Linked DNA regions of Luteibacter rhizovicinus DSM 16549. The protein of the gene in region 1 interacts with the protein of each later gene in a pairwise test. Links are inferred from orthologs where the notes say so. Each region holds a gene or a part of one and is shown on either strand. Other genes may lie near its edges.

Region 1 (15,301 bases):
GCAGGTTGGGCGCGACATCCGCGTCGTAGCCGTTCACCGCGGACGGATCGAAAAACGATTCGCTCTGGATGATGACGATGTCCGGCGGTTGCCGGGTGTGCTGCGCGGCCTGCGCCATGTGCTCACGTAACGCAGCGTCGTTGTCGCCGATGAGTTGGAGGGCGGCCTTGGGGTCGTCCTTGGGTTTGTTGCGCGAGGCCTGCAGATGAAACTGCATGAGGTTGGACATGACGCCGTTGTATCCGGCGTTCTCCGACGGCGACCACGGCATCATGCCGAGGCGCTGGCCGTTGTAGATCTTCGCCCAGCCCGGCGTACCCGCGAAGAGGGTGACGAAAAGCATGCCGAGCGCGAAGGTAGCGACGATCCGGCGGCCGTAGGTGCGTCGTGCGAACACGGGAGGCTCGAAGCGAACCAGGACGACGACCAGGCCGATCAGCGCGGCGATGGCCAGGTAGGGAGCGACCTGCCGCGGTAGGTAGCCGGAAAGCAGCGACAGGCCGCCGTTGCTCAGTTGCCCGACGAGGCCGAAGTCGGCCGGCAGCAACGGCGTGCCCAGGTTTTTCACCTTGATGGCGCTCACCGCGAAGACCGCGCCCTGGGCCAGGAAGGCGATACCAAAGGAGAGCCAGGTGCGACGTGTGAGCGTCAGCAGGAGGGTAGCCAGCATCAGTCCGGGCATGGCGTTGGCGATCAGGTGGCCCGGGCGGGCAAGCCACTGGTCCGTGCCCACGCCCGGGTTGCCGTCGATCAGCCCCGTGAGCAGGACGAACAGGACCGCCGTGATGAGCGGCAGCACAGCGCGTCCCGCGCGGTCACGCCAGGTTTTCGAAGCGCTGGTCATAAGAGCCGACTTCCGCGTCCAGTCCCGAGGGGATAGGGACTGTAACGGAACGGACATGAATCGGTTGTCACCGAAAGCGCCGGTTTTTCATACGATTCTTCGCAAATTGCCGCTTCAGGCACAATGGCCTCCTCATGAATGTCCCTACGCCAGCCCTGCGCGAAAGCCCCGAACTACGGGCACTCATCGATCACCGTTATGCCGATGTGATGGCGGCATGTCGGGCGGCCCGTATTCCCGTTCACGACGATGCGGGCGTGGCCGAACGCATCCGCCGCACGCTGCTGGCTTCGGACTTCGCCTTCGACGTCTTTCGTCGCCAGCCGGAATTGCTCGCTCCTGCCGGCCTCGAGCGCTTCCGCGCCAGCGCGGACGCGGCGACGCGGGGCAGCATGCTGGACCTGCCGGCCGATGAAGACCGCTGCATGTCGATCCTGCGCCGTTTCCGTCATGCCGAGGCGGTTCGCCTGGTGTTTCGCGACGTGAACGGGCTCGACGACATCGACGAGACGCTGGCGTCGACCAGTGCCCTCTACGAAACCCTGCTGAGCGCGGCCTTGCGCTGGTCCGAACATTCCTTGCACGCACGCTTCGGCCGTCCGCGCGACGCCGCCGGCGTCGAGCAGCGCATGGTCGTGGTCGGCTTCGGCAAGCTGGGCGGCAACGAGCTGAATTTCTCATCGGATATCGACCTGATCCTCGCCTATGCCTCGGCTGGCGATACCGATGGCACGCGCTCGCTCGACAACGGGGAGTACTTCATCCGCGAGGCGCGCCAACTCGTGCGACTCCTTGCCGAGCCCACGGTGGACGGGATCTGCGCGCGCGTGGACCTGCGGCTGCGTCCGTTCGGCAACGCCGGCCGTCTTGCGCTGCCGTTCGCGGCGATGGAGCAGTACTACCAGCGCGAAGGTCGCGACTGGGAACGTTATGCATGGATCAAGGCGCGCCCCGTGGCCGGCGATCGCGCCGCCGGGCGCGAACTGCAGGACATGCTGCGGCCCTTCGTGTACCGGCGTTACCTCGATTACACCGCCTTCGCCGGCCTGCGCGAGATGAAGTCGCTGATCGATGCGGAAGTGGCGCGCAAGGACCTTGCCGGTAACCTCAAGCTGGGGCCCGGCGGCATTCGCGAAATCGAATTCGTCGTCCAGCTGACCCAGATGATCCGTGGCGGTCGCGATCCCGCGCTGCGCGTGCGCGGGTTGCTGCCGGCACTGCGCGCGTGCGAGGCGCGCGGGTACATTCCGACGGCACGGGCCAAGCTTCTTCGCGCGGCCTACCTGTTCCTGCGTCGCGTGGAGAATCGCGTGCAGATGCTGCGCGATGCGCAGACGCATGACATTCCCGACGACGAGCTTTCACGCGAGAGGCTGGCGTTGGGCCTGGATTACCCGTCGTGGGATGCGTTGGCGGTGGAGCTGGCGGCGCATCGCGCCGCCGTGTCGGCCGAGTTCGCCGCCGTGCTCGTGCCGGAGGCCGGGCAGACCGCGACGGCGCCGGTCGCCGATGTCGAGCTGTGGGCTGCCGCTCGTGACGGCTCGTTGAGCGCGGCGACGCTGGAGGCCTCGGGCTTTGCCGGCGGTGCCGACGCCGTGGAGCAACTGACCAAGCTTCCGCAGGCGGCGGCCGTACGATCCATGTCCGCCCGCTCCGGGGAACGACTCGAGCGGCTCATGCCGCAACTCATCGGCGCCGCGCGGGCCAGTGCGTCGCCGTCCGCCAGTCTGCTGCGCATGGTGCGCCTGGTCCAGGCCGTCGCTCGGCGATCCTCGTACCTTGCCTTGCTCGACGAGCAGCCGAATGCACGGCGTCGTGTTGCGGGTGTCTTTTCCGACAGCGCGTTCCTGGCGGAGCGGGTGATCGCCCAGCCCTTGCTGCTGGACGACGTTCTCGATCCACGCATCGACCAGCTTCCGCTGAAGCGTGCCGATATTTCCGCGGAGATTGCGCGGACGCTTGGCACGCTGGATGAGCGTGACGCGGAGCGCGAACTCGAGCGACTCAACGAGTTCCGTTCGAGCATCGCGTTTCGTCTCGGCCTGGCCTTCAACGACGGGCGGGCCGACGCGCCGGCCACGGCGCGGCGGCTTGCCGGCCTTGCCGAGGCGATCGTCGCCGCCGTGCTGGCGCTCGCCACGCGCGAGCTGACGGCGCAACACGGGCGCCTGCCGGGCGACGGCGGGGGGTTCGCTGTCCTGGGCTATGGCAGTCTGGGCGGCGAGGAGCTCGGATTCGCTTCGGACCTCGATCTGGTTTTCGTTTACGACGGCAAGCTGGCCAATGCGATGAGCGACGGCGCGCGACCGGTCGACGGGACACGCTGGTACCAGCGCCTCGCCCAGCGCGTCATGCACTGGCTGAGCGCGCAGACCCATGCCGGCAAGCTATACGACGTCGATACGCGCCTGCGGCCCGACGGCTCCAAAGGACTGCTTGTCGCCAGTGCCGATGCCTTCGAGGCCTACCAGCGCGATCGCGCCTGGACCTGGGAGCATCAGGCCTTGCTGCGCGCGCGACCGGTGGCCGGCGATGTCCGGCTGGGCGGTGTGCTGGCCGGCATACGCCGGGACATCCTCTGCACACCGCGCGATGGCGCGCGCGTCATCGCCGAGGTCAGTGCGATGCGGCGGCGCTGGCGGGCCGAGCGCGACCGTTCGGATACCCTGCGTCTCGACCTCAAGCAGGGCGCGGGTGCGCTCATCGATATCGAGTTCCTGCTTCAGGGCATGGTGCTGGCGCACGCGGCGGAGCATCCGACGATCCTCGACACGACGGCGAGCAGCACGCTGATCGATGCGCTGCGTTCGGTCGGTCTGTTCAGTCAATTGCAGGCCGACACCCTCCATGTGGCGCATGCCGATCTGTTGCAGATGGGGTTGGCGTGCACGCTGGATCTTCGGTCGCGAATCGCCCAGCGCACGCCGGCGCTCGACGCTGCGTGCGCTGGCGTGCTCCAAGTGGCGAGTGAGTTGGGCTTCGAGCTGCAGGGCGCCGACGCTCCCGCCTCACAGGCTGTCTGAAGCGCGCGGCCGGCGCTATGCTGTCCGGCCGTTCACGGACCTGACCTGCGATGACCCGACCCTCGTTGTTGATCGACACCGACCCCGGCGTGGACGATGCCCTCGCCATCCTGATGGCGCACGAGCACGCCGACGTGGCCGCGCTCACGGTAGCCGCCGGCAACGTCGGCCTGGGTCATACGGTGCGCAATGCGCGCACGCTGGTCGAGCTGATCGGGGCGGGCACGCCAGTGTTCGGTGGCTGTCCCTCGCCCCTGGTGCGCGCGCCGGACGAGGACGCGGCCTTCGTCCATGGTGCCGACGGCTTTGGCGATGTGGGTTTCGCTGAGCCGAAGCATCCGGTCGAGGCCGAGCACGCGGCCCTCGCCCTGATCCGCCTGACGCGCGAGCGGCCTGGCGAACTGACGCTCGTCGCCCTCGGTCCGCTGACCAATCTCGCCCTCGCTGTCCGGCTCGATCCCGATCTGCCACAGCGCGTGAAGCGCCTCGTTGTCATGGGGGGTGCGGTGACCGGGCATGGAAACACCGGAAAGATCCCGGCCGAGTTCAACATCGGGTTCGATCCGGAGGCGGCGCACGTGGTTTTCGAAGCCTTCCCGATGTTCGATCTGGTCGACTGGGAAGCGACGGTACGCCACGCGTTCCCGGACGAAAGCTACGACGGCTGGGTCGCAGCGGGGGATGCGCGGGCGGCCTTCTTCGAGAAGATATTCGGCACGGCCCGGCGCTTCAACGCCGAGCACGAGCGGACCGGCTTCATCGCCGCCGATGCCCTGGCCATGGCGGTGGCGCTGGATCCTGGCATGGTCACCCGTGCCGAGACCCGTCATGTGGCGATCGAGCTGGATGGCCGGCTCACCCGTGGTGCGACGGTGGTCGACTGGCAAGGCCGCCTCGGCGGCACCCCGAACGCCCGGATCGTCCTTGGGGTCGACCAGGATCGCTTCGGCCAGCTGATCGCTGGAGCCCTGGGGGCTGCATGAGAGGCAATCGCCGCTGAAGCGGCTCCCACAGGAGCCCGGCCGCGCGGTGCTTGCCGAGACTTGCCGTCCTCCGGCTCGCTGGTTACAATGCCGCTCTTTTCACCCCGCTAATTCTTAGAGTCACGCCATGAAAGAGAACATCCACCCGAAGTACCAGTCCGTCGTTTTCCAGGACCTGTCGTCCGATTTCGCGTTCCTGACGCGTTCGACGATGTCCAGCAAGGAGACGGTCAAGTGGGAAGACGGTAACGAATACCCGGTGATCAAGCTCGATATCTCGAGCCATTCGCACCCGTTCTACACCGGCAAGCAGAAGACGCTGGACGTCGGCGGTCGCGTCGACAAGTTCCGTCAGCGCTACGGCCAGAAGTAAGACGGCTCCATCCGCGCGCCGCCTGCGGGGTGGCGTTTCGCGAGGATAGACAGACACGGGGCGAGCCCAAGGCTTGCCCCGTGTCTTTTTGTGCGTGCGATCTGGCGGCCAACGAACGGACGTTTGAATAACCTCTGTGTGATAATGGGGAACTTCGGTCGCACGCGGCGACCGGTACGGCACCTCTCCCCCGGTGTCGTTAATCCCAACATCGCTACGTTTCGCCAGCCCCTGGCGGAACGGGTACAGAAAGACAGAGGAGCTCGCCGTGTCCGACGCCAAAACCGTCAAATTGGTCGATGAATCCAACAAGCCCGTAAGCGAACTGCCGGTCATCGGCGGCACGCTCGGCGCCGAGTGCGTCGACATCGGCACGCTCTACAAGGACACCGGCTACTTCACTTACGATCCGGGTTACGGCAGCACCGCCAGCACCAAGAGTGCCATCACCTATATCGATGGCGACAAGGGCGTCCTGCTGTACCGCGGCTACCCGATCGAGCAGCTCGCCGAGAAGTCCACCTTCCTCGAGACCTCGTACCTGCTGCTCAACGGTGAACTGCCGAACAAGACCGAGTTCGCGAAGTTCGAGCACGACATCACGCATCACTCGATGATGCACGAGAACCTCAAGTTCTTCCTGCGTGGCTTCAACCACGACGCGCATCCGATGGCCATGCTCGCCGGCTCGATCGCCTCGCTGTCGGCGTTCTACCACGACAAGCTCGATGTCGATAACCCGGAAGACCGCAAGCTCGCCGCCATCCGCCTCATCGCGAAGATGCCGACGATCTCCGCTGCCATTTACCGTCATTCGATCGGCTGGCCGACGCGTTATCCGCGCAACAACCTCGAGTACGTCACCCGCTTCCTGCACATGATGTTCGAAGTGCCGAGCGAGCCGCTCGAGTTGAACCCGGTCGTCGCCAAGGCGCTCGACCTGCTGTTCATCCTGCACGCCGACCACGAGCAGAACGCGTCGACCTCGACGGTGCGCCTGGTCGGTTCGACCGGTGCCAACCCGTATGCCTCGATCGCCGCCGGTATTACCGCGCTCTGGGGTCCGGCGCATGGTGGTGCGAACGAAGCCGTGCTCAAGCAGCTCGAAGAGATCGGTACCGCCGACAAGGTCGAGACCGCGGTCAAGCGCGCGAAGGACAAGAACGACTCGTTCCGCCTGATGGGCTTCGGTCATCGCGTGTACAAGAACTTCGACCCGCGCGCGAAGATCATTCGCGAAATGTGCCACAAGGTGCTCGAGGAGCTGGGCGTCAACGACCCGCTGCTCGACGTCGCGATGAAGCTGGAAGAAGCGGCCCTGAAGGACGACTACTTCGTCGAGCGCAAGCTCTACCCGAACGTCGACTTCTACTCCGGCATCATCTACAAGGCGCTGGGTATCCCGACCGAGATGTTCACCGTGATGTTCGCCATCGCGCGCACGTCCGGCTGGATCTCGCACTGGATCGAACAGCACGAAACCCCGGGGGCGCGCATCGGCCGTCCTCGTCAGATCTACACGGGTGCCGACGTTCGCGACTACGCGCCGAGCGATAAGCGCTGAGAAAGAAAAACCCCGCGAAAGCGGGGTTTTTTTTGAATCGGCTCCTACCGGGCAGGTGTTGGCGTCGACGCATCGAACATCTGAATATCTTCCTCGGCCAGCAATGCCTGCACCATCGAGGCGGTGGCCCGGCGCATCGGTCGTTCATCGATGCGATCCAGGGGCGCCTGGCGCAGGGCGTCCAGCGGTAGCACGGTCAGGTCGAACGGGATGCCGTCGGCACCGAACAGCAGGACGGGATATTCGCTTTGCTCGTTGCCCGGCCAGCGCAGGCGTCGTGTCTGCGTCTCCAGCGGAATGCCTTGTTCCTGGAGGAACAGCACCGGGGCTTCCGGGTCGTCACTGAAGACATGCAGGCAGACGGCGGAATGCTCGTCGGCCGTGCCTTCAAGGACGGCACCGACCAGGCGGGCGTCGAATCCGCGCAGGAATCGCATCGCCTCGACGGCGGCCTCGCGCCGTGCACGCAAGGCCAGGGGTTGCGAATCGGCCTTGAAGATGCGTTGGTGTTCGCGCAGCGCGTCTTCGATCTCGTTGTTGCGAGGCAACGCCTGGGCGTCGGCAATGCCGAGTCGCTCCGCGGCCTTCACCTTTGCATGATGGAAGTCGCGAATACCGTGCTCGCTCATCAGGCGGGCCGCTTCCTGGGCGACAAGGGCGCGGTGACGCTGCGTCCGGTCCTGTGCGTGGAGTTTGTGATGCTCGCCTCGTGCCATGACTCACCCCCGTGTGGTGTGTATGTGGTCGTCAGAAGATGTCGTAGGCGTGATCCTGCTGTTCCTCCTGTTGCTTCTGTGTCGCCTGTTCGCGAAGACGGTCGACGTCCTCGACCTTCATGATTTCGCTCATGCCGCCGGACGAAGGCAGGCCCGAGCCCGGATCGATCTGCACATTGGCGATACCGGGCGGCATGGCCAGGGTATGCGATGACTTGTCCTTCAGGACCGCACCCATGTAATCCATCCAGATCGGCAAGGCCGCCTTGGCGCCGAACTCGCCGCGACCGAGCGAACTGAAGTCGTCGAAGCCGACCCAGACGGCCGTCGATACGTCGCCATTGAAGCCGACGAACCAGGCGTCGCGATGGTCGTTGGTCGAACCTGTCTTGCCGGCGAGATCGTCGCGGCCGAGTGCCCGTGCGGCCGAGCCCGTGCCGCGCTTGATCACGTCCTGCATCAGCGAGGTGACGAGGTAGTCGTTGCGGACGTCGATGACATGCGGCGCCAGCTTCGGCAGCTTCGTCTGGTCGGCGTGGGCATCGGCGGGAAGGACGGCGTCGCCGGTTCCGTTGCCACCGGTGCTGCTGGCCACCGCCGGCTTGGCGGGAATCAGCGCCGTGGAGGCCTGCGTCGGCGGCCCGGCAGGCGTCGGGTTGAGCAGGCGTTCCTGACAGTCCGCACAGGCGCGTTCGGGGTTGGCAACGTAGACGGGGTTGCCGTCGCGGTCGTCGATCCGCGCGATGAAATAGGGCGTGACCAGATAGCCGCCGTTGGCGAACACGGCGTAGCCGCGAGCCATGCTCATCGGCGAGACGGACGCCGTCCCCAACGCGAGCGACAGGTTCTGCGGCAGGGCATCCGGTGTGAAGCCGAAGCGGGTGATGTACTCGCGGGCGTAGCGCACGCCGATGGCATCGAGCAGACGGACCGAAACCAGGTTCTTCGACTGCACCAGCGCCTCGCGCAGGCGCATCGGCCCGGCGAACTTGTTGTCGTCGTTCGCCGGCGTCCACATGCCGTCCGGACGTGACGGATCGGGGAAGGCGACCGGTGCATCGTTGACGATCGAGGCAGGCGTGAAGCCTCGTTCGAAGGCAGCCGAATACAGGTAAGGCTTGAAGCTCGAGCCCGGCTGGCGTGCCGCCATCACGGCGCGGTTGAATTTCGAACGAAGGAAGCTGAAACCACCCACAAGCGCACGAACGGCACCATCTTCGGGGTCGACCGAAACCAGGGCGGCCTGTACGGCAGGAATCTGGGTGAGGTGCCAGGCACCCTTGCCCGAATCGGGCTTGGCTTCCGTCGTCGCCTTCGCGGTGTCCGAGGCCTTGGCGTCTTCGTTGATGTCGTCCTTCTCGCTGCGGATGAGGCGAATCACGTCACCGCGCTTGAGGACGGCGTCGACTCGCGTCGGTGCCGCTCCGGCGCGACCTTCGTTGACGTAGGGGCGCGCCCAGGCAATCGACTCCAGGCTCAAGGTCGCCGTCTCCTTTGCGGACAGGTACACCGTCGCTTCCTTCGCCCCGGTCTCGGTGACGATGGCTGGCATCATGCCAGCGACGCTCGTGTAGCCGGCGAGAACGCGATCGTAATCATCGGGGCCGGCCTGCGCCGGGAGTTCCTCGTGACCTTCCGGGCCGCGATAGCCGTGGCGTCGATCGTAGGCGGACAGGCGCCCGCGGAGGGCATCGTTCGCTGCGGCCTGGCTGTCGCTGGGTACCGTGGTGTGGACCACGTAGCCCTCGGTAAGGGCATCGTTACCGAGTTTCTCGAGGACCTGCTGGCGCACCATTTCGGCAAGGTAGGGCGCGTCCACCTCGATCTGCTGTTCGTGCGGGAACGCGTCGTTCGGTTCCTTGATGGCCTCGTCGTACTCGGCCTGCGTGATGAAACGGTTCGAGAGCATCTGACCGAGCACCCAGTCACGGCGGGCGATCATGCGCTTGGGGTTGTTCAGTGGATTGACGACCGAGGGCAGCTGGAAGGTCGAGGCCAGGGTGGCACTCTCGGCGACGGTCAGCTGGTCGAGCGTCTTGCCGTAGTAGTACGACGCGGCGGCGGCGAGGCCGTAGGCGCGATGACCGAGGAACATCTTATTGATGTAGAGCTCGAGGATCTGATCCTTGGTGAGCTCGTTTTCCATGCGCAGAGCGATAAACACTTCCGTCAGTTTGCGCGAATAAAGCTTTTCGGGGCTGAGGAAGAAGTTGCGCGCGACCTGCTGCGTGATCGTCGACCCGCCGGGTCCCTTGTCGCCGCCGGAGACGATGACGTGGATGCCGGCGCGGGCGATACCGTGCCAGTCGATGCCCGGATGGCTGTAGAAATCGGCATCTTCGGCCGATAAGACAGCATTCTTCAAGCGTGCAGGTACGTCGGCGATGTGCACGGGAATGCGTCGGGTCTCGCCGAAGGAAGCGATGAGCCGTCCGTCCGAACTCAGTACCCGGAGCGGAACTTGCATGTGATAGTCGCGCAGGACAGCGACCGACGGCAGGCGCGGGGCCAGCAGCCAGTAGGCGACGCCGATGGCGCCTGCCACGAAGAGGATGCCTGCCAGGGCGAGGTACAGCGCAATGCGCAGCAAACGCTTGAGGATTCGCATGAAGGGGGAGGGGTCGCCGCCGTGTGGGTCGTGGCGGAGTATAGAGCCAAGGCGGGGAGGGGCGCGGCTGGGTGACGCTCGACCCGTCCTGAAGGGTTTTCGCTAACCCAGTGACTGGATTTGTGAATTAGTGCCGGTAAGGGCCCGAAATGGCCCGTTGCCAATCCGTTAAGTTTTAGATCTAATGCCTTCGCGCCGAAGACCAATTCCGACAAAGGCGCGGGGAAGGGGGACAACGTGGGGCTCTTTACACCCAAGGCGGCGCCTTTAATTGGCGTCGACATCAGTTCGACCGCAGTAAAGCTGCTGCAGCTCAGTCAGGCAGGGGGGCGCTATCGCGTCGAACACTATGCCGTCGAGCCGCTGCCGCCCAATGCCGTCGTCGAAAAGAACATCGTTGAAGTCGAAGCGGTGGGCGAGGCTATTCGGCGGGCATTGGCCCGATCCGGATCCAAACTCAAACACGGCGCTGCTGCCGTGGCCGGCTCCGCCGTGATCACCCGCATCATTCCCATGTCGGCCGACCTCTCGGAGGATGACCTCGAGGGTCAGATCCAGGTCGAGGCGAACCAGTACATTCCCTACCCGATCGAGGAAGTTAGCCTCGATTTCGAGGTTGTCGGGCCGGTTCGCGACAATCCCGAGATGAACAACATCCTGCTCGCCGCCTCGCGGACCGAGAACGTGGACATGCGCATCGCCGCCCTCGACCTCGGCGGCTTGACCGCCCGGGTAGTCGACGTCGAGGCGTTCGCCATGGAGAACGCGTTCGCCATGGTGGCCGACCAGTTGGCTGTCTCCCGGGACGCCCTGGTGGCGGTCGTCGATATCGGCGCCACCATGACGACCCTGGCCGTGCTGAAGAACCAGCGGACGATCTACTCTCGCGAGCAGGTCTTCGGCGGCAAGCAGCTCACCGACGAGATCATGCGTCGCTATGGCCTTTCCTACGAGGAAGCCGGTCGGGCCAAGCGCAAGGGCGGCCTGCCCGAATCCTACGAGATGGAGGCGCTGGAGCCGTTCAAGGAGTCGCTGGTCCAGCAGGTGAGTCGTCTGCTCCAGTTCTTCTTTGCAGGCAGCGAGTACAGCCGCGTCGACCAGGTCGTCCTGGCCGGTGGTTGTGCCTCGATCGAAGGCATCACCGAACTGCTAGAACAGCAGCTCGGCGTGCCCTGCGTCGTCGCCAATCCGCTCGCCCGCATGGCGCTTTCCAGTCGTGTCCAGGCCCAGACCCTGGCCCAGGACGCGCCCGCGCTGATGATTGCCGTCGGCCTCGCCATGAGGAGCTTCGACTGATGGCTCATATCAACCTACTGCCCTGGCGCGCCGAGCGCCGCAAGCTGCGAGAACGCGAGTTCTATATCCAGCTCGGCATGGCTTTCGGCGCTGCCCTCGTGGTGCTGATCGCGTGGTCGTTCTGGATGGACGCGCGCATCGACAACCAGGCCGAGCGCAACACCTACCTGCAGGCCGAGATCAAGCAGCTCGACGACCGTATCGCGAAGATCAAGGACCTGGACCGGGTCCGCGCGGGCCTCCTGCAGCGCAAGCAGATCATCGAGCAACTGCAGGCCAATCGATCGCAGATGGTTCATCTGTTCGACGAGCTGGTGAAGACCATTCCGGCGAGCGCGCGCCTGGGCGGCATGAAGCAGTCGGGTGACTCCATGTCCCTCGACGGCGTGTCGCAGTCCAACTCCAGCGTGGCCGAGTACATGCGGAACATCGAAGCCTCGCCCTGGATGGGCCATGCCGACCTGCGCAAGACGGAGAACACGCACGACGCCTCGCGCATGCCTTACTCGTTCGGTCTCGACGTTCGCCTTAACCATCCTGGCGATGGCCCGGATGGCGCGCCGGCAGGTTCGTCGAGCAGTGCCGCTCCGGCATCGGCTTCGAGCGTCGCAGCCGTCCCGGCCGTGCTGGCCAACGGGGCTAATGCGGCGATCGGCAAGCCCGCCGTGGCTCCCGCACCGACGCCCGCCGCCGCTCCTGCCGCCGTTCCGGCCGCTCCGCGACCGGCTTCCGCCACCACGGCAGGAGCCAAGCCATGAAGTTCTTTGACGATCTGCGCAATCTCGATCGCCATAACGTCGGCGGCTGGCCGAAAGCGATCAAGCTGTTCTTCACCGGCCTGCTGTTCGTGGTCGTGGTGCTCGCCGGCTGGTACTTCGAAATCAGCTCGCAACAGGACGACCTGGCTTCCGCGGAGAGTAAGGAAATCGCTCTCAAGAGCGAGTTCTCGACGAAGCAGGCCAAGTCCGCCAACCTCGAAGCCCTCGAGCAGCAGCTGACCGAAATGCAGGACATGCTGCGCACCCTGTTGCGCCAGCTGCCCAGCCGCACGGAAATGCCCGAACTGCTCATCGACATCTCGCAGACCGCGCTGGCCGCGGGCATCGAGACGGAGTTGTTCCAGCCGGGTCCGGAAACGCCGAAGGATTTCTACGCGGAGAAGCCGATCACGCTGCGCATGGTCGGCACTTACCACCAGTTCGGTACGTTTATCAGTGGTGTGGCCTCGTTGCCGCGCGTCGTCATCCTGACCCTGCATGACGTCTCGTTGTCGCCGAAAACCGCCGACAAGAACGGCGTCAGCTCCGGTCAGCTGGTCCTCCAGGGTACGGTGAAAACCTATCGCTATCTGGAAGACGACGAGACCACGACCCCGGCTACTCCGGTCAAGGGGGGCAAGTGATGAACGCTACGCACATCAAGTTGCGGCCCGCCGCTTCCCTGCTCTTCGTCGCTCTGGCCCTGGCTGGCTGCACCAAGGGAACATCCGACCTGCGCGAGTGGGTCGATGCCGAAAAGCACAAGAAGGGAGAGCCGATTCCGGTGCTCCCGGTCATTCGCACGTTCGAGACGTTCGCTTACCAGGACCAGGGCGCCCGTGACCCGTTCAGCCCGAGCACGGCTGAAATGGACACGAACACGTCTTCGGGCCCGCGACCGGATGAAAACCGTCCGAAGGAGCCGCTCGAGATGTTCTCGCTCGACACCCTCAAGATGGTTGGCACGGTGGGTGCTGGTTCCAGTCTCGAGGCACTCGTAAAAGATCCGGGTGGGGTGATCCATCGCATCCACCGCAATGAATACATGGGGCAGGCCTACGGTCGCGTGACGACCGTCGGGGAGGATCGGATCGATCTGGTCGAACTGGTGCCTAACGGCCAGGGCGGGTGGATGGAGCGTCCGGCAAGCATCGCGGTCGGCGAAAAATAAGAACTCGGGGATGACGCACATGACGACCAACTTCCATCATCTGCCGGGTAACGCGCGCCATCGCGCGCGCCGTTGGGTGCTCGGTGCCACGCTCGCTTTCACCGGCGTGTTCGCTGGCACCGCATCGGCGGCGAACGCCCTGCAGAATGTCAGCTACGACGCACAGCCCGGGGGCCGCATCGAACTGACCCTCGCGTTCTCCGACGCCGCGCCGGATCCGAAGGTCTTCACGACCAACAATCCGCCGCGGATCGCCATCGACCTGCCGGACACGACCAACGCGTTCAGCAGCCGTCACATCGACATCGCCAAGGGCTCCACGGCCGGCGTGTCGGTAGTCGCGGCCGGTGGGCGCACCCGCGTCACCATCGAGCTGTTCCGCGAATCGGCCTACCGCACCCGCGCTGAGGGCAAGAACCTCATCGTTACGGTGAACAACGGCCCGACCGGTGCAACGACGACCACGGCCATCGTGTCCGACCCGACCAAGGCACTCCCCTCGAGTGCTGGCACGCCGGTGTCGAACATCGACTTCCGCCGCGGCCCGAACGGCGAAGGCCGTGTGCTGGTCACCCTCGGTAGCTCAGCGACGACGCCGGAAATGCACCGCGAGGGCGATCACGTCATCGTCAGCCTGGCGGGTTCCAGCCTGCCGGCGAAGCTGGCCCAGCGCCTCGACGTGCTCGACTTCGCCACGCCGGTCCAGTCGATCGACTCGAAGGCCTCACCGGGCGGCGCTCGCCTCGACATCCGTACCAAGGGTGAGATCGAGACCTCGGCCTACCAGAGCGGTAGCGAGTACGTGATCGAAGTGGCCGCCAAGAAGGCTGCCGCGCCGACGGGTAAGGCCGCGAAGGGTCAGGAACCGACGTATTCGGGTTCCCGCCTGACCTTCAACTTCCAGGACATCCCGGTCCGTTCGGCACTGCAGCTGATCGCCGACGAAGCCAAGCTGAACCTGGTTGCCTCCGACAGCGTGGGTGGCAGTGTCACCTTGCGCCTGGTCAATACGCCGTGGGATCAGGCGCTCGACGTAATCCTTCGCGCCAAGGGCCTCGACAAGCGTCGCAGCGGCAACGTCATCTGGATCGCACCGCAGGCCGAACTCGCCAACTACGAGCAGAGCCTGGCCGATGCGCGCCAGAAGGCTGAGGAATCGGCTGAGCTGATCTCCGACTACATCCCGATCAGCTATGGCAAGGCCGAGGACATCGCCAAGCTGTTGACCCAGGGCGCGCTGCAGAGCACGGGCGGCGGTACGACGGGTAATGGCCAGAAGGGCTTCCTCTCCGCTCGTGGCAGCGTCTCGTTCGACGACCGCACCAACACCCTGCTCGTCAACGACACGCCGGACAAGATCCGTGACCTGCGTGAACTGATCGGGACGCTCGACCGCCCCGTGCAGCAGGTGTTGATCGAGTCGCGCATTGTCGTCGCCACCGACCAGTTCACCCGTCAGCTCGGTGTTCGCTGGGGTGCGCAGGCGTTCAACACGAACCCGAGCGGCCAGATCATCGGCACGACGCCGGATCTGACCAGCGGTACCGGCACGCAGCTGGGTACCTCGGGCCTGGTGACTAACGTCCACAACATCAACAACGGCTCGCAGACGGACAACACGCTCACCTATCCGGGCGGCTACAACGTCAACCTGCCGGTGGCGAACCCGGCCGGCAGCATTGGCCTGGCGATCCTGGGTGCCAACTACCTGGTTGACCTCGAGCTCTCGGCCGCGCAGACCGAAGGCCGCAGCGAAGTCATCTCCAGCCCCCGCGTGATTACCGCCAACCAGCAGGAAGCGGTGATCAAGCAGGGTACCCAGATCGGCTACGTGACCTACCAGGCCTCGAGCTCGGGCGGTGGTGCGCAGAACGCGACGGTGCAGTTCAAGGACGCCGTGCTCGAACTCCGCGTCACGCCGACGATCACGGCCGACAGCCGCGTGTACCTGAAGATCAACGTCAA
Region 2 (15,165 bases), 1.3 Mb from region 1 along the record:
CCGTCGGAATGCCGGCCATGCCAAGCACCTGGATCAGCAGCAACGCGATAAGGATGCCGTAGATGATGTTGCGCAGGAACATCGCCAGCGTCAGATCGACACGGGCGCGCTCCAGGGCACGGCGACCGAGGTTGGCGACGCGTGCAGCGATCCAGAAGCCGATCAACAGCAGCAACAACGCCAGGCCGATGCGAATGGAATACGTGACGATCAAGGCACGCGTGGCGGCGTGGATGCCGATCTGGTCGAGGAAATCGTTCATGGGCTATGCCTCCTGCGTTTTTTGTTCGGCAGTGAGGCTAGCACCCATCGCCGCTGAAGCGGCTCCCACAAAAAGACAGGTCAAAAAAAAGCCCGCCAGTGGCGGGCTTTTTCTTTACGGGGTGGTGGCAGCCGGAGGGCTCTGCGGCACCTGCGCGGTTTGCGGGCTGTCGATCTTGCGACCGCCGTACGGAAGGACCTGCGCGGCGACCTTCGGGTCCGCCTTGATCAGCGAAACCTCGTCACCGACGATGTGGGCGGCTTCCTCGAGCGGCGTGTCCTTGGCCTTCTTCGCATCGGCTTCCGCCTTGATTTCGGTCTTCAGGCTGCGCTCGTTCGCGTTGAGGCCGTCGTCGCCGTTGTTGGCGTCGTCAGCGGCATCGGCCGCGCCGCCGGCGCTGCCGAAGATCGCCTTACGACGATTGCGGAAGTCGGTCTGCAGCGCGTCGTACTGCTTGCGCTCGGCCTGCCGTGCGGCGAAGTTCAACGAGATGTCGGTCTTGTCGCGGAGCTTCTTGTACTCGGCCATTTCGTCGAGCATGAGCTTCCATGCCGGCGAGTTGGCGACGCGCGCTTCGTGCTTGGCATTGAGCGGACCGAAGATCGGCTTGAGGTCGGCGACCGGCTTGTAGTCGGCCGGATCGATGTGACGCCACGGCAGTGCGTTGTCGTAGGTGGACTCGCCGAATTCCTTCGCATCACCGTTCTGCGGGAACATGACGTCCGGCGTGACACCGCGCAGCTGCGTGCTGTCGCCGTTGATGCGGATGAATTCGGCGATGGTCATCTTGAGCTCGCCGTACTTGGCGGTCTCGCCGGTGACGGACTTGCCGAACTTGTCGAGGTCGACCAGGTTCTGCACGGTGCCCTTGCCGAAGGTCGGCTCGCCGATGATGACGCCGCGGCCGTAATCCTGGATCGCCGCCGCGAAGATCTCCGAGGCCGAGGCCGAACCACGATTGACCAGCACGGCCATCGGACCGTCCCACGACATGCCCGGAGCGTCGTCGCCCTGCGCGTCGATCTGGCCACGGGCGTCACGCACCTGCACGACCGGACCGGTATCGATGAACAGACCGGTGAGCTCGGTGGCTTCGGACAGCGAGCCACCGCCGTTGTTGCGCAGATCGATGACGACACCCTCGACCTTCTGTGCCTTGAGCTCGGTGAGGAGCTTGGCGACGTCGCGGGTGGCGCTCTTGAAGTTGGTGTCGCCGGCGCGGCGCGCACCGAAGTCCTGGTAGAACGTGGGCAGGTCGATCACGCCGATCTTGCGCGTGACATCGCCGTCCTTCACGTCGATGACCTTGGACTTGGCGGCCTGCTCTTCCATCGTGACCTTCTTGCGGACCAGGGTCACGATGTCGTGCTTGCCGTCCACGCCGGCGTCGGCCGGAAGGATCTCGATGCGGACCGTGGTGTCCTTCTTGCCGCGGATGAGCTTGACCACGTCGTCCTGGCGCCAGCCGACCACGTCGACCATGGGACCGGTTTCACCCTGGCCGATGGCGACGATGCGATCGCCCGCCTTCATCTTGCCCGACTTGATCGCCGGGCCACCCGGAACGAGTTCGCGGATGGTGGTGTAGTCGTCGCGCGCCTGCAGCACCGCGCCGATACCTTCCAGCGACAGGCGCATGGCGATGTCGAAGGCGTCGGCGGCGCGGGGACCGAGGTAGTCGGTGTGCGGGTCGGTGGAGTTGGCGTACGCGGTCATGAAGGCCTGCGTCGCGTCTTCGTCGTCGAGCTGGCGCACGCGGCTGATGTACGTCGCGTAGCGCTTGTCGAGCGTCTTGCGGATGTCGTCGTCGCTCTTGCCGGCGAGCTTCAGGCGCAGCCAGTCGTTCATGGTGCGCTTGCGCCAGACGTCGTCGAGTTCGGCCTGGTTCTTCGGGATCGCGGCTTTCTTGCGGTCGAAGTTGAAGCTTTCGTTGCTGCTGAAGTCGAAGCCCTTCTTCAGCAGGCCACGCGCGTAGTTCATGCGATCCACGGCGCGCGTGATGTAGAGGTTGAACACCGAGAACGGACCGGTGAGGTCCTGGTTCCAGATCGCGTCGTCGAACTGCGTCTTCAGCGGCGCGAACTTGTCCATGTCTTCCTGGGTGAAGAAGACTTTCTCGCTATCGAGCGCGTCGAAGTAGGCCTTGTAGATCTTGGCCGACATGGCGTCGTCGAGCGGCTGGGCCTGGTAATGGAAGCGCGTGAGGAAGCGCGCCGACAGCTGCGAGGCCTGGGCCTCGGCGGCGGTCGGCTTCAACGGCAGGCTCGACTCCTTGCGCTGCGGCTCCGGCGAGGTCGCTGCTTCGGACGCATCCTTGGGCTGCGGCGTCGCGGCCTTCGTCGCCGGCGCGGCCGCACCCGGCTGCTGCGGGGCGGCTGTCTGTGCCTGGGCACCCGCGGCGGAAAGGGCCAGCAGGAGGGCGAACGCGGGGCGAAGGGTCATGTAGTCGAAGCCTCGGATTGCTTTGGGGCGTTTATTCGACGACGCCGGCGGCGTGAGCCATCAGGTCGGCATGGTAGGAGGATCGCACCAACGGGCCGGAAGCGACATGGCCGAAGCCCATCTCTTCACCGGCGACGCGCAGCGCCTCGAATTCGTCCGGCGTCCAGTAACGGACCACCGGGTGGTGATGCGCCGTCGGCTGCAGGTACTGGCCGATGGTGATCATGTCGACGTCATGGTTACGTAGATCGCGCATGGTCTCGAGCACCTGATCCATCGTCTCGCCCAGGCCGAGCATGATGCCGGACTTGGTCGGGACCTCGGGATGCTGGGCCTTGAACCGTTTGAGCAGGTCCAGCGACCACTGGTAGTCGGCGCCCGGACGGACTTCGCGATACAGGTGCGGCACCGTCTCGAGGTTGTGGTTGAAGACGTCCGGCGGGAAGTCCTTCATGACTTCCAGCGCGCGCTCCATGCGGCCCTTGCCACGGAAGTCCGGGGTGAGGATCTCGATGCGGATGTTCGGGCTGGCGTGACGCACCGCGCGGATGCACGAGGCGAAATGCTCGGCACCGCCGTCGCGCAGGTCGTCGCGGTCCACCGAGGTGATCACCACGTACTTCAGGCGCATGTCGCGGATGGTCTCGGCCAGGCGTGCCGGCTCGAGCGGATCCGGCGGCTGCGGCCGGCCGTGGGCCACGTCGCAGAACGAGCAGCGGCGGGTGCAGACCTCGCCAAGGATCATGAACGTCGCGGTGCCCTTGGAGAAGCACTCATGGATGTTCGGGCAGGACGCTTCTTCGCAGACCGTGACCAGCGAGTTCTCGCGCAGGCGCGCCTTCAGCTGCTGCACGGCGTTGCCCTGGGGCAGGCGCACGCGGATCCAGCTGGGCTTGCGCAGCACGGGCACGTCGGTATCGAAGTTCGCGCGGTTGAGCGCGATCTTGTCGTTACCAAGCATCTTCTCGCCCGGCTTGTCGACGACGGCGATGGGGATGCTGCGGGAGGGGGAAGTGGAGGTTTGGCTCATAACGGCTACGACCTCAGACCGCAATGCGGGTCGGGAGTTCGGGGAGGGAGGGTTCGGCTGACACGGCGTGGAAGCCAAACTGCTTGCAGAATTCCTGTACCAGGACGTCTTCCACGTCAGCCAACCGCGACGGACCGCCTAAGTCTAACACCTGGGTGACCTCCAAACCCTTGTACCCGCAGGGATTGATGCGGTGATAGGGCTCGAGGTCCATGTCCACGTTGAAGGCCAGCCCGTGGAAGCTGCAGCCCCGGCGGATGCGCAGCCCGAGGGCTGCGACCTTGGCACCCGCCACGTAGACGCCCGGGGCGCCCTCGAGGCGTTCGGCGCCGATATTCCACTCGCCCATGGTGTCGATGATGGCCTGCTCGATCCGGTTGACCAGCTCGCGCACGCCAACGCCGACGCGGCGCAGGTCGATCATCGGGTAGGCCACGATCTGGCCGGGACCGTGGTAGGTCACCTGGCCGCCGCGATCCACGCGGACCACGGGGATGTCCCCCGCCGCCAGCACATGCTCTTCCTTGCCCGCCTGGCCCAGGGTGAACACCGGGTCGTGCTCCAGCAGCCACAGCTCGTCGACGGTGTCGTCGGTGCGGTTGTCGGTGAAGGCGCTCATGGCCTTCCAGGTGGATTCGTAGGGGACGCGCCCCAGCCGGCGGACGTTGAGGGGGAGGGTCATCGGGATCGGGTCGGAGGGGATGTCGAGAAGTTGTGGGCGCAGGCCAAGCGATACAAGGCTGGCGGGGCCGCTCTTTGTAGGAGCCGCTTCAGCGGCGATCCGGCGGCAGCCGGCCGGGCTGCTGCGAGCACCCAATCGCCGATGAATCGGCTCCTACCAAGCGCAGGCCGTCACATCGTGAAGCGGATGTTCTCGTCGGCGCGCAGCGTGCTGTGCGCCTCCAGGTACTTCTCACGGCTCGGTGCGACGAAGCTCACGGTGACCGACTGGTAGTTACCGGCCGGGGTGAGCTTGGTCGTCAGGGTCTCGTGGAGCACTTCCAGGCCGATGGCATGGAGCAGCGCCGGGACGTGCTTGTCGAGGCCGGCCGTGGCGCTGCCGATGGCCGTGATCTCGAACTCGCCCGGGAACTGGAAGCCCTTGCCGTCTTTCTGCGCATCGCTGAAGTCGATCTCACGCATCGTGCCGTCCTCTTACTTCTTGTCGCTGTCGCTGTGGAACCACAGCATGATCGTGTCCCAAAGGCGCGAGAAGAAACCGCCTTCCGGTGCATCGTTCAGGGCCACCAGGGGCGTGGTGAGCACCGGCTGACCGTCGAGCGTCACGCGCAGCGTGCCGACCTGCTGGCCCTTCTTGAAGGGAGCGATCAGCGTGGCCGGGATGTCGAGGTTGGCCTTGAGCTTGTCGTAGTCGCCACGCTTGACCGAGACCAGCGCGTCTTCGGCGACACCGAGCGGGATGGTGTTCTCGGCGCCCTTCCACAGCTTCGGCGTGGCCAGCGGCTTGTTGGCTTCGTAGAGCTTGTGCGATTCGTAGAAGCGGAAACCGTAGTTGAGCAGCGCCAGCGCGGCATCGGCGCGGCCCTTCTCGCTGTTGGCGCCCATGATGATGGCGATCATGCGGGCATCGCCCTGCTTGGCCGAGGCAGCCAGGCAGTAGCCGGCGGCGGCGGTGTGGCCGGTCTTGATGCCGTCGACGGTGTTGTCGCGCCACAGCAGCAGGTTACGGTTGTGCTGCTTGATGCCGTTCCACTCGAACTCCTTCACGGCCGAGATCGCGTAATCCTCGGGGAAGTCGTGGATCAGCGCGCGCGACAGGATCGCGATGTCGCGGGCGGTCGTGTAGTGGTTGGCGACCGGGTAACCCGAGGCGTTCTGGAACTGCGAATGCGTCATGCCGATCTGCTTGGCATACGCGTTCATCAGGTTGGCGAACGCCGGCTCGGAGCCCGCGGTGTGCTCGGCCAGCGCGATGGCGGCGTCGTTACCGGACTGGATGATCATGCCGTACAGCAGGTCTTTCAGCGGCACCTGGCTGTTGAGCTTGAGGAAGCTGGTCGAGCCGTCGGTGCTCGCACCGCCGCCGCGCCACGCGTTCTCGCTGATCGTGACCGGGTCGGAATTGTGGATCTTGCCGTTGCCCAGCTCGGCCGAGACGACGTAGTCGGTCATGATCTTGGTGATCGAGGCCGGCTCCAGCTGCACGTCCGGATCCTTCGAGGCGATGATCTGCCCGGTGTTGTAATCCATCAGCACCCAGCTCTTGCCTTCCACGTCCGGCGGCGGCGGCACCGGCGCTTCGGGAACGACCGGGCGCGGAACGGGTGCGGGATGCGGCGGAGTCTGCTGCGCCACGGTGACGCCGGCGACGAGCGCAGCGGCGGCGAAAGCGAACAGGGAGCGAGGGAAGAGCTTCATCGTTTCAGCGATCCAGTCAAAGCAACAAAAAAGAAGGTCAGTCTACCGCGACCGACGGCCGGGGCAGGCCCATGCCGGAGATCTGGTCGGTCACGCGGTCGGCCGTGTCGACATCGGCCAGGGGGCCAACGCGCACACGGCGCACGCTACGACCGGCGACAGCGGTCTCGATAACACTGACAGGGCCCAGACCCGCTTTGTTCAGCTGGTCGGCCACGCGGTTGGCGTTCGCCACGTCGGAAAACGCGCCGACCTGGAGGTAAATCGTGGGTTTGCCGGGCACCGAGGCGATGGTAGGGCCCTGGGCTGGCGTGCTGAGGCGCGGGGTCTGGCCATTGCCTGACGGCGTGCCTGAGGATGAGGGTGCCGGCACCGATCCTGCCTTCTGACCCGGCAACGGCGGCAAGGCTTCGGCGGCGGAGACTCCAGTCATGCCGGGCACCGGACCGTCATCACCCTCGCCGTCGGCCGCCGCGCCCGCGGGGGCGCTCGCCACCTGGTTGCTACCGCCCTGCACGCCCGCATTCGGCGTGGCGCGGACCGGAACGCTGCCGACCGGCGCCGAGATGGCGGCGCTCGGCGCGCGCGACCCGGAGGTCATCACCGGTGCGGTGGAAACAGCGCCCGCCGTGGCGAATCGCGACGCGGTCGACGGCGACGACGTAGCCATGTCCGGCGTCGGCGCGGTACGTGCCGATGGCGGCGCCGCCGCATAGGCCGGGCGTGACGGCGGCACCGGGGCGGTGACCGGTGCCGGCTTCGGCGCGGTATTCACGTAAGGCGCACCGCGATCGCTGTTCGCTTCGCTCGGATCGATCGCGCGCACTTCGACCAGACCCGTGCCCTTCGGCCACACGCCCAGCTTCACCGCTGCCGCGAAGGACAGGTCGATGATGCGGTTCTCGTGGAAGGGCCCGCGATCGTTGACGCGGACGATGACGCTCTTGCCATTCTCGAGGTTGGTGACACGCGCATAGCTCGGCAGCGGCAGCGTTTTATGCGCCGCGGAGAACTGGTACATGTCGTATTCCTCGAGGCTCGAGGTCTTGTAGCCGTGGAATTTGTTGCCGTAGAACGAGGCGATGCCGCGCTCCACGTAGCCGCGCGGCGTGGGCAGCACGTTGTAGGTCTGGCCGAGCACCGAATACGGGCTCTTGTTGCCGTAGAGAGCGCGCGGCTCGACCTTCGGCACCGGCTCCGGGAGCTTGCTGACATCCGGAATCTCGGTGGGCACGCTGTCCGAGCTGGAGCGATAGCGCGACGATTGCGACTTGCTGATGTCGTCGCGGCCGCCACTGCTGCCGCGCGAGGACGACGACGAGCCGCTGCTGCCGCGCGATGAGGGGCGGGAGTTTTTCGAGCCGCCGCAGGCGGTGAGGACAAGGGCGACCAGGAGGATGACAATGAGGCGAGTCGCGAGCACCCATCGCTGCTGAAGCAGCTCCCACAACGAGCGGGAAGGCCCGGTGGATCGGGCGGTTTGTGGGAGCCGGCTATGCCGGCGATCCCTGCGAAGCGAGACGCTCCCCGCGCCGGCGAGCCCCCCGTTTCGCCCGTTCATCGCGCGGCGGGCCCGTGCGTGCGTTCGCGGATCGCCTGGGCCAGCTGGTTCACGGCCATGGCGTACATCGGGCTGCGGTTGTACGTGGTGATGACGTAGAAATTCTGGAAGACGAACCAGTATTCGGGGCCGGCCGGCCCGTCGAGGCGCACCAGCTGCGCGTCACGCCCCGGATTCAGGTGCTGCAAGGGCGCGAAGCCCTCGGCGACAAAGGACTCCACCGGCGCCACGGGGCGCCAGTCCTTCGGCACGTCCGGATCGCGGACGCGGGCATCCGGCTGGGCCCGCACGGCGAGCGGACCGCCGGTTTCCCAACCGTGCTCGGAGAAATAATTGGCCACGCTGGCGAAGATGTCGCCCATCGAGCCCTTCATGTCGATCTTGCCGTCGCCGTCGTAGTCCACGCCCCAGTCGCGGATCGACGAGGGCATGAACTGGCCCCAGCCCTGCGCACCCGCGTAGGAGCCGGTGAGCGTGTCCAGTGGTCCGGCGAGATGGTTCGGCGGCAGTTCCAGCAGCGTTTTCAGCTGCTCGCGGAAGAACGGCGCGCGCTTGGGGTAGTAGAAGGCGAGCGTGGTCAGCGCATCGAGCACCTTGTACTTGCCGGTGTTCTTTCCGTAGAAGGTTTCCACGCCGACGATGGCGACGATGTATTCGGGCGGCACGCCGTACTTCTTGCCGATGGCGTCGAGCAGGGCGCGATGCGTCTGGTAGAAGTCCGCGCCCGCCTGGATGCGCTGCTCGGTCAGGAAGATCGGCCGGTAATCCCGCCACGGCTTGCCTTCCGCCGGGCGGTTCATCGCGTCGATGATGGACTGCTGCATCTTCGCGCCGTCGAGGATCGCGTTCAGCGAGGCCTTGCTTTTGCCCGTGTCCTTCGCCACTTCACGCACGAGCTGTTCCTGGCCCGGATGGGTTTCAGCGAACACCGCGGAGGCGAACATCAGGGGGAAGGCGATCATCGCGCCAGCGAGGCGCGGGGATAAACGTGCGATTCGTGCGCGGCGCGCGGTAAGAACTTCATCCATGCGCCGAAGCGTAGCACGCAGGAATGGCGTCACAGGGCCGCGCGTCGGGAAGCGTTCAGGCATCAATCGTGGAGCTTGCGATTGGCGTGGATCGACATGAGCACGCCGAAGCCCGTGAGCAGCGACACCGCGGACGTGCCGCCGTAACTGATCAGCGGCATCGGCACGCCCACCACCGGCAGGATGCCCGCGACCATGCCGCCGTTCACCGCCACGTAGACGAAGAAGCTCATGCCGATGGCGCCGGCGAGCAGGCGCGAGTAGGTGTCGCGCGCGTTCATCGCGATCCACAGGCAACGGCCGATGATGAAGGCGTAGAGCAGCATGATCGCGATGACACCGACCAGGCCGAACTCTTCCGAGAACACGGCGAAGATGAAGTCGGTGGTGTGCTCGGGCAGGAATTCCAGCCGCGACTGCGTGCCGTGCTGCCAGCCCTTGCCGAACACGCCACCGGAGCCCACCGCGATCTTCGACTGGATGATGTGCCAGCCGTTGCCCAAGGGATCCGATTCGGGGTCGAGCAACGTGCGCACGCGGTTGCGCTGGTATTCGTGGAGGAACTGCCAGGCGACCGGAATCGCCGCGCCCGCGCCGCCGACGAGCAGGCCGATACGCCACCAGGCCATGCCGGAGAGGAACAGCGCGAAGGCGCCTGCCCCCGCGACCAGCAAGGCGGTGCCGAGGTCGGGCTGCTCGGCGATCAGTCCGGCGGGCACCGCGATCATCAGGCCGACCACGATGATGTCCTTCCAGCCCGGCGGCAGCTGCCGCGGATGCAGGTACCAGGCAACCATCATCGGCATGGTGAGCTTGAGCAGCTCGGAGGGCTGGAAGCGCATGAAGCCCAGATCCAGCCAGCGATAGGCGCCACGGCCCTCGCCCAGCGCCGCGACGACGACGAGCAACGCCGTGCTGCCCATGTAGAGCCACGGCGTCCACGAGCGCAGCACGGGTGGCGGGATACGCGAGATCACCACCAGCAACACGGCGCCGAGCACGAAGCGCGCCGCCTGCCCGCCGACCAGGGAGAGGTTGGCGTTGCCAGCGCTGTAAAGCGTCGCAAGGCCCGCGCAGGCAAGCAGGAACAGCGCCAGCAGCAGGGGCAGATCGAGGCGCGGCCGCGTGAGCAGGCGCAGGCCGAAGCGTTTGAGGCGGACGGTGAGGTTGGCGAACATGGTTACTGGTCCTCGCCGTTATCGTCGGGCGGCAACTCGCTGCTCGTCGGCGCGGCCGGCTGTGCGCCCTGCACGGAACTCGCGCTGACCGGCGCGGCCTCGGCCGGTGCATCGGACAAGGTGATCGGGCCCGGCGGCAGCGCGGTCGGGCGCGCACCGCCTTCGTCGACGACCCACTGATCGAGGATCTTTCGGGCGATCGGACCGGAATCCGCCGCGCCCCACGCACCGGCTTCGAGCACCACGGCCACGGCGATCTTCGGATCCTCGGCCGGGGTGTAGGCGATGAACAGCGCGCGATGGCGGGTCGCCAGATAGGCGGTGTTCTTGTTGGTGTCGTAGGCATCGGATTTGCGCGAGAAGCGCTCGGCCGTGCCGCTCTTGCCGGCGATGACGAACGGGAAGCCGATGCCCAGCTTCTTGCCGGTACCCGCGCCCGAGTTGATCACCGCGATCATGCCCTCGTTCACCGTGTCCCAATCCGCCGCCTTGCGGATCACCGACGGGCCGGTGGGTGGGAACGATTGCCGCACGCGCGCACTGTCCACGCCATCCTGCGTATCCATCAGCAGGTGCGGCGCATACGGTATGCCGCGACCGGCAAAAGTAGCAACGGCATGCGCCAGCTGGATCGGCGTCACCGCCCAGTAGCCCTGGCCGATACCGGAGATGATCGTCTCGCCCGGATACCAGCCCGCCTTGCTGCGTGTCGCTTTCCATTCACGCGAGGGCAGCACACCCTCGACTTCGCCGGTAAGGTCGATGCCGGTCTTCTTGCCGAAGCCCAGGCCGCCCATCCACGACGCGAGGCGGTCGATGCCCATGTCCAGGGCGAGGCGGTAGAAATACGTGTTGGTGGACAGTTCGATCGCACGGACCATGTTCACCGTGCCGTCGCCGCCGCGCTTGTCGTCGCGGTAACAGCGACTCTGCCCCGGGATGCAGAACTCGCCGGTGGAGAGCACCGTATCCGTCGGCCGGCGAATGCCCATGGTGAGCCCACCCAGCGCGAGGAATGGCTTCACCGTGGAGCCCGGCGGATACACGCCGCGCAACGCGCGGTTGTAGAGCGGTTTGTCCGGCGCCGTCATCAGGTTCTTGTAGTCGACCGAACTGATCCCGTTGACGAAAAGATTGGGGTCGAAGTCGGGAACGCTGGCGAAGGCAAGCACCTGGCCGTTGCGCGGGTCGATGGCGATAGCCGCCCCCGAACGCCCCGCCATCGCATCCAGTGCCGCCTTCTGCAGCCGCACGTCGATGCTCAGGTAAATATTCTTGCCCGGTGTCGGCGGCGTGGTGTCGAGCACCGCCTGGGTGCGTCCATCGGCGTTGACTTCGACCAGCTCGTAGCCCGGCTCGCCGTGCAGCAGTTTCTCGTACGAGCGCTCGATGCCGATGCGACCGATGTGCGTGGTGCCCTTGTAGCTAGCCTCCTCGTCATCGTCCATGCGATCCAGATCGTCCACGTCGATACGGCTCACATAGCCGATGACATGAGCCAGCGCACCACCCAGCGGATAACGCCGCGTGAGATACGGCACCACGTCCACACCCGGGAATCGCCAGCGATTCACGGCGAAGCGGCCGATCTCGTCCTCGGTGAGCTTGAGCTTGAGCGGGATGCCTTCGAAGCGCCGGCCGAGCTTCACCTGCTTCTTGAACGTGACGATGTCGTCGTCGCTGATCGGCACGACCGCGCTGAGCCGCTGCAGCATGTCGTCCATATTGGCGACCTGCTCGGGCGTCACCTCGAGGCGAAACGCGGGGACGTTGTCGGCGAGCAGCACGCCGTTGCGGTCATAGATGAGCCCGCGCGCCGGCGGGATCGACCGCGGTTTCACCCGGTTCTGCTCGGAGCGCGTCACGAACTCGTCGTGATGGAACACCTGCAGGTAGACATAGCGACTGCATACAGCGATCAGGCCGAGCAGGAGCAGGAAGAATCCGGCCAGGGCGCGCCGACGGAACAGCGCCACTTCGCCGCGGACCTCCTTGATCGAGGCGCGCCGCCGGCTCATGTGTCGTGGATGCGCAGGCGTGCGCGGAGGTCGTCGAGGATCAGGAAGACGAACGGCCACAGCGCCGCGCCCACCAGCGGCGAGATCCAGTATTCGGGTGGCGGCAGCGGATCGCCGGCGAACACGCGGATGAGCAGCAGGAGCACGCGGTCATTCAGCAGCAGACCGAGCACGGCCAGCGACTGTTGCCACATGGGGAAGAAGCGCAGCCGCGAGCGGAAGCGCAGCGCGATGAAGACCATCGCCGTAAGGCGCAGCGCCTGTTCGCCAAGCAGCACGCCGTCGAAGAGATCGGCACCGACGCCCAGGCAGAAGGCGAGGCCGAGCGTGACGCGGTCGCCCGACTGCAGGCACCAGTAGAGCAGGATCAGCGCCGGCCAGTAGGGCTTGAACGGCGTCAGCGGCCCCGGCAGCGGAATCAGCATGAGGAACAGCGACAGCAACAGCGTCGCCGCGAACCACAGCTGGCGGACACGAACCTTGTTCATGGCGTCGTCCCCGTCGATGTATTGCCCGTGGACGAGCTGGCGCGTGCGGGCACCGGCGTCGCCGTCGGTGAGGTCACCTTGGGCAGGGTCGGCGCGACGGGTACGGTCGGCGGCGCATTCGGATCCGGCGCGAGGCCGGCTGGCGGACCGGCGTTCGGCGCGAGCGGCGGCGGACCGTCCTGCTCGGCCAGATCGTGCAGCAGGAGCACATCCTCGCTGCGATCCAGATCGGCGGCCGGTTTCGCCTGCGCGGACAGGAACGTCCCCGAGGCCGTCTGCGCCACGTCGCGAATCTCACCCACCGGGAAGCCCGGCGGGAAGCGCCCGCCCAGGCCGGAGGTGACCAGCTTGTCGCCGGACTGCACATCGGCGGAGACGGGAATATTGGGCAGCACGAGCATGTCGCCCCCGCGCGAGCCATAAGCCACCGTGCGCAGGCCGGTGCGCTCGATGGTGACGGGGATCGCGTGGTTCGGATCGGTGATCAGCATGGCGACCGAGGTGGTCGGCATCACTTCGACGATCTGGCCCATCACGCCGCGTGCATCGATCACCACCTGGCCGGCCTGCACCTTGTCGCGCGCACCGACGTTGAGCACGATCCGGTGACGGAAGGTACCCAGATCCACGCCGATGAGGCGCGCGAGCTGCACGTTGAGCGAGAGGCTGTGCTGGGTGTCCAGCAGTTCCTTGAGCCGCTGGTTCTGCTCGGCCACCGAGGCCATGCGGTTGAGCTTGGCATTGGCCAGGAGCAGGTCTTCCCGCAGGCGCTGGTTGGCCTCGGTCAGGCGCTGGCGATCGGCGAACGCCACCGTCGCCGCCTGGAAACCTTGCGACGGCAGACCGGCGATCCGGTAGATCGGTTCGACCACGATGGACAGCCCGTAACGGACGTTACCGAGCCAGCCGCCGCGGTGATCGAGCACCATGAGCACACAGGCGAGCGCGAGATAGACGATCAACCGCAGGGTCCCCGCCACACCGGGCGCGAACAGCGGCGACTGATCGTCGCGATTGAGGGCCATGGCTCAGCGCGTTCCGGCCAGCGCGCCGTCGCGCGCGGCCATCATTCGAACGCGAAGAAGTCGCTGCCGTGCTGGTCGATCATCTCCAGCGCCTTGCCGCCGCCACGGGCGACGCAGGTGAGCGGGTCATCGGCCACCTGCACGTGCAGGCCGGTTTCCTCGGAGATGAGACGATCCAGATCGCGCAGCAACGCGCCGCCACCGGTGAGTACGATGCCGCGCTCGGCCACGTCGGAGCAGAGCTCCGGCGGGGTCTGCTCCAGCGCGGCCTTGACCGCTGCCACGATGCCCGAGAGCGGCTCGTGGAGGGCTTCCAGCACTTCGTTGGAGTTGATCGTGAACATGCGCGGCACGCCCTCGGCGAGGTTACGGCCGGAGATTTCCATCTCGCGGACTTCGCTCTGCGGGAAGGCACAGCCGACTTCGAGCTTGATCCGCTCGGCGGTGGACTCGCCGATCAGGGTGCCGTGGTTGCGGCGCACGTAGTTGATGATGGCTTCGTCGAAGCGATCGCCACCGACGCGGACCGACTGCGAGTAGACGATGCCGTTCAGCGAGATGACCGCGACTTCGGAGGTACCGCCACCGATATCCAGGACCATCGAGCCGCGGGCCTCATGCACCGGAATACCGGCGCCGATGGCCGCTGCCATGGGTTCCTCGATCAGGAAGACGTCGCGGGCGCCTGCACCCTCGGCCGATTCCTTGATCGCGCGGCGCTCCACCTGGGTCGAGCCGCAGGGCACGCAGACCAGCACGCGCGGGCTCGGACGGAGCATGCGCGAACGGTGCACCTGCTTGATGAAATGCTGGAGCATCGCTTCGGTCATGGTGAAGTCGGCGATGACGCCGTCCTTCATCGGACGGACCGTGGCGATATTGCCCGGCGTACGGCCGAGCATGCGCTTGGCGTCGCCACCGACGGCGGCAACGGTTCGCGGACCGCCCGGGCCCCGATCCTGGCGGATCGCGACGACCGACGGTTCGTTGAGGACGATTCCCTGGCCGCGCACATAAATGAGCGTGTTGGCCGTGCCGAGATCGATGGAAATGTCGTTCGAAAAGAGACCGCGGAACTTCTTAAACATGATGCGGCGGACGCCAGTAGCAAGAAAAAGTTAGCGTGCGAGTCTAGATTGGCCTACTCCCCCACGCAAGGGCGAAGAAGTTAAGAAAGCCTTGTAAGTCCGGGTGATGCGTGGGGATTCTCTCGCGATTACGTAATTCTGTACGACTCCGGGAGTCGCCTCGGCGCGCGATTTTGGGTACGATCCGTCGGTTTGCCGGACCCGTCGCGTTCGGCACCCGCTGCGGCCGGATCGACGGTCGCGCCATTCATTCTTCCAGGGTCACCTACGCCATGACTGCCGTTATCTGCGGATCGCTCGCCTACGACACCATCATGGTGTTCCAGGACCAGTTCAAGAACCACATCATTCCGGACCAGGTCCATATCCTGAATGTGTCGTTCCTGGTGCCTGCCATGCGTCGCGAATTCGGCGGCTGCGCCGGCAACATCGCCTACAACCTGAAGCTGCTCGGCGGTTCGCCGATGCCGGTCGCCACCGTCGGCCAGGACTTTGCGCCGTACCGCGCGCACCTGGAAAAGTTCGACATCCGTCTGGACGGCGTGCGCCAGTTCGACGACCAGTTCACCCCGCAGTGCTTCATCACCACCGACCTGGACAACAACCAGATCACCGCCTTCCATCCGGGTGCGATGTCCAGCGCGCACGAGAACCACGTGCGTGACA

What was found.
Region 2: the proteins of BJI69_RS04480 (region 1) and mrdA interact in binary tests that used the Escherichia coli proteins (3 or more experiments, as listed by UniProt). The link is inferred for Luteibacter rhizovicinus DSM 16549 from one-to-one orthologs.

The regions. Positions count from the first base shown.
Region 1 is NZ_CP017480.1:956,959-972,259, reverse strand. What follows is about bases 7,324-10,459. They hold BJI69_RS04480 (penicillin-binding protein 1A), read right to left. Parts: upstream 10,112-10,459; coding sequence 7,535-10,111; downstream 7,324-7,534. Other genes in these bases: BJI69_RS04475 (pilus assembly protein PilM), read left to right, coding at 10,349-10,459; BJI69_RS04485 (hypothetical protein), read right to left, coding at 7,324-7,503. Also shown: BJI69_RS04510 (LTA synthase family protein), read right to left, coding at 1-844; glnE (bifunctional [glutamate--ammonia ligase]-adenylyl-L-tyrosine phosphorylase/[glutamate--ammonia-ligase] adenylyltransferase), read left to right, coding at 979-3,867; BJI69_RS04500 (nucleoside hydrolase), read left to right, coding at 3,918-4,850; BJI69_RS04495 (type B 50S ribosomal protein L31), read left to right, coding at 4,978-5,223; BJI69_RS04490 (citrate synthase), read left to right, coding at 5,492-6,787; more of BJI69_RS04485, read right to left, coding at 6,832-7,323; more of BJI69_RS04475, read left to right, coding at 10,460-11,407; BJI69_RS04470 (PilN domain-containing protein), read left to right, coding at 11,407-12,165; BJI69_RS04465 (type IV pilus inner membrane component PilO), read left to right, coding at 12,162-12,809; BJI69_RS04460 (pilus assembly protein PilP), read left to right, coding at 12,809-13,336; BJI69_RS04455 (type IV pilus secretin PilQ), read left to right, coding at 13,356-15,301. UniProt on the Escherichia coli protein: Cell wall formation. Synthesis of cross-linked peptidoglycan from the lipid intermediates.
Region 2 is NZ_CP017480.1:2,270,473-2,285,637, reverse strand. What follows is about bases 9,391-12,390. They hold mrdA (penicillin-binding protein 2), read right to left. Parts: upstream 11,899-12,390; coding sequence 9,883-11,898; downstream 9,391-9,882. Other genes in these bases: mreC (rod shape-determining protein MreC), read right to left, coding at 12,383-12,390; mreD (rod shape-determining protein MreD), read right to left, coding at 11,895-12,386; rodA (rod shape-determining protein RodA), read right to left, coding at 9,391-9,880. Also shown: BJI69_RS10250 (mechanosensitive ion channel family protein), read right to left, coding at 1-262; BJI69_RS10245 (carboxy terminal-processing peptidase), read right to left, coding at 377-2,704; lipA (lipoyl synthase), read right to left, coding at 2,736-3,734; lipoyl(octanoyl) transferase LipB, read right to left, coding at 3,748-4,416; BJI69_RS10230 (DUF493 family protein), read right to left, coding at 4,587-4,877; BJI69_RS10225 (D-alanyl-D-alanine carboxypeptidase family protein), read right to left, coding at 4,890-6,113; BJI69_RS23150 (septal ring lytic transglycosylase RlpA family protein), read right to left, coding at 6,151-7,536; mltB (lytic murein transglycosylase B), read right to left, coding at 7,671-8,702; more of rodA, read right to left, coding at 8,765-9,390; more of mreC, read right to left, coding at 12,391-13,411; BJI69_RS10185 (rod shape-determining protein), read right to left, coding at 13,453-14,499; BJI69_RS10180 (carbohydrate kinase family protein), read left to right, coding at 14,772-15,165. UniProt on the Escherichia coli protein: Catalyzes cross-linking of the peptidoglycan cell wall. Responsible for the determination of the rod shape of the cell. Is probably required for lateral peptidoglycan synthesis and maintenance of the correct diameter during lateral and centripetal growth.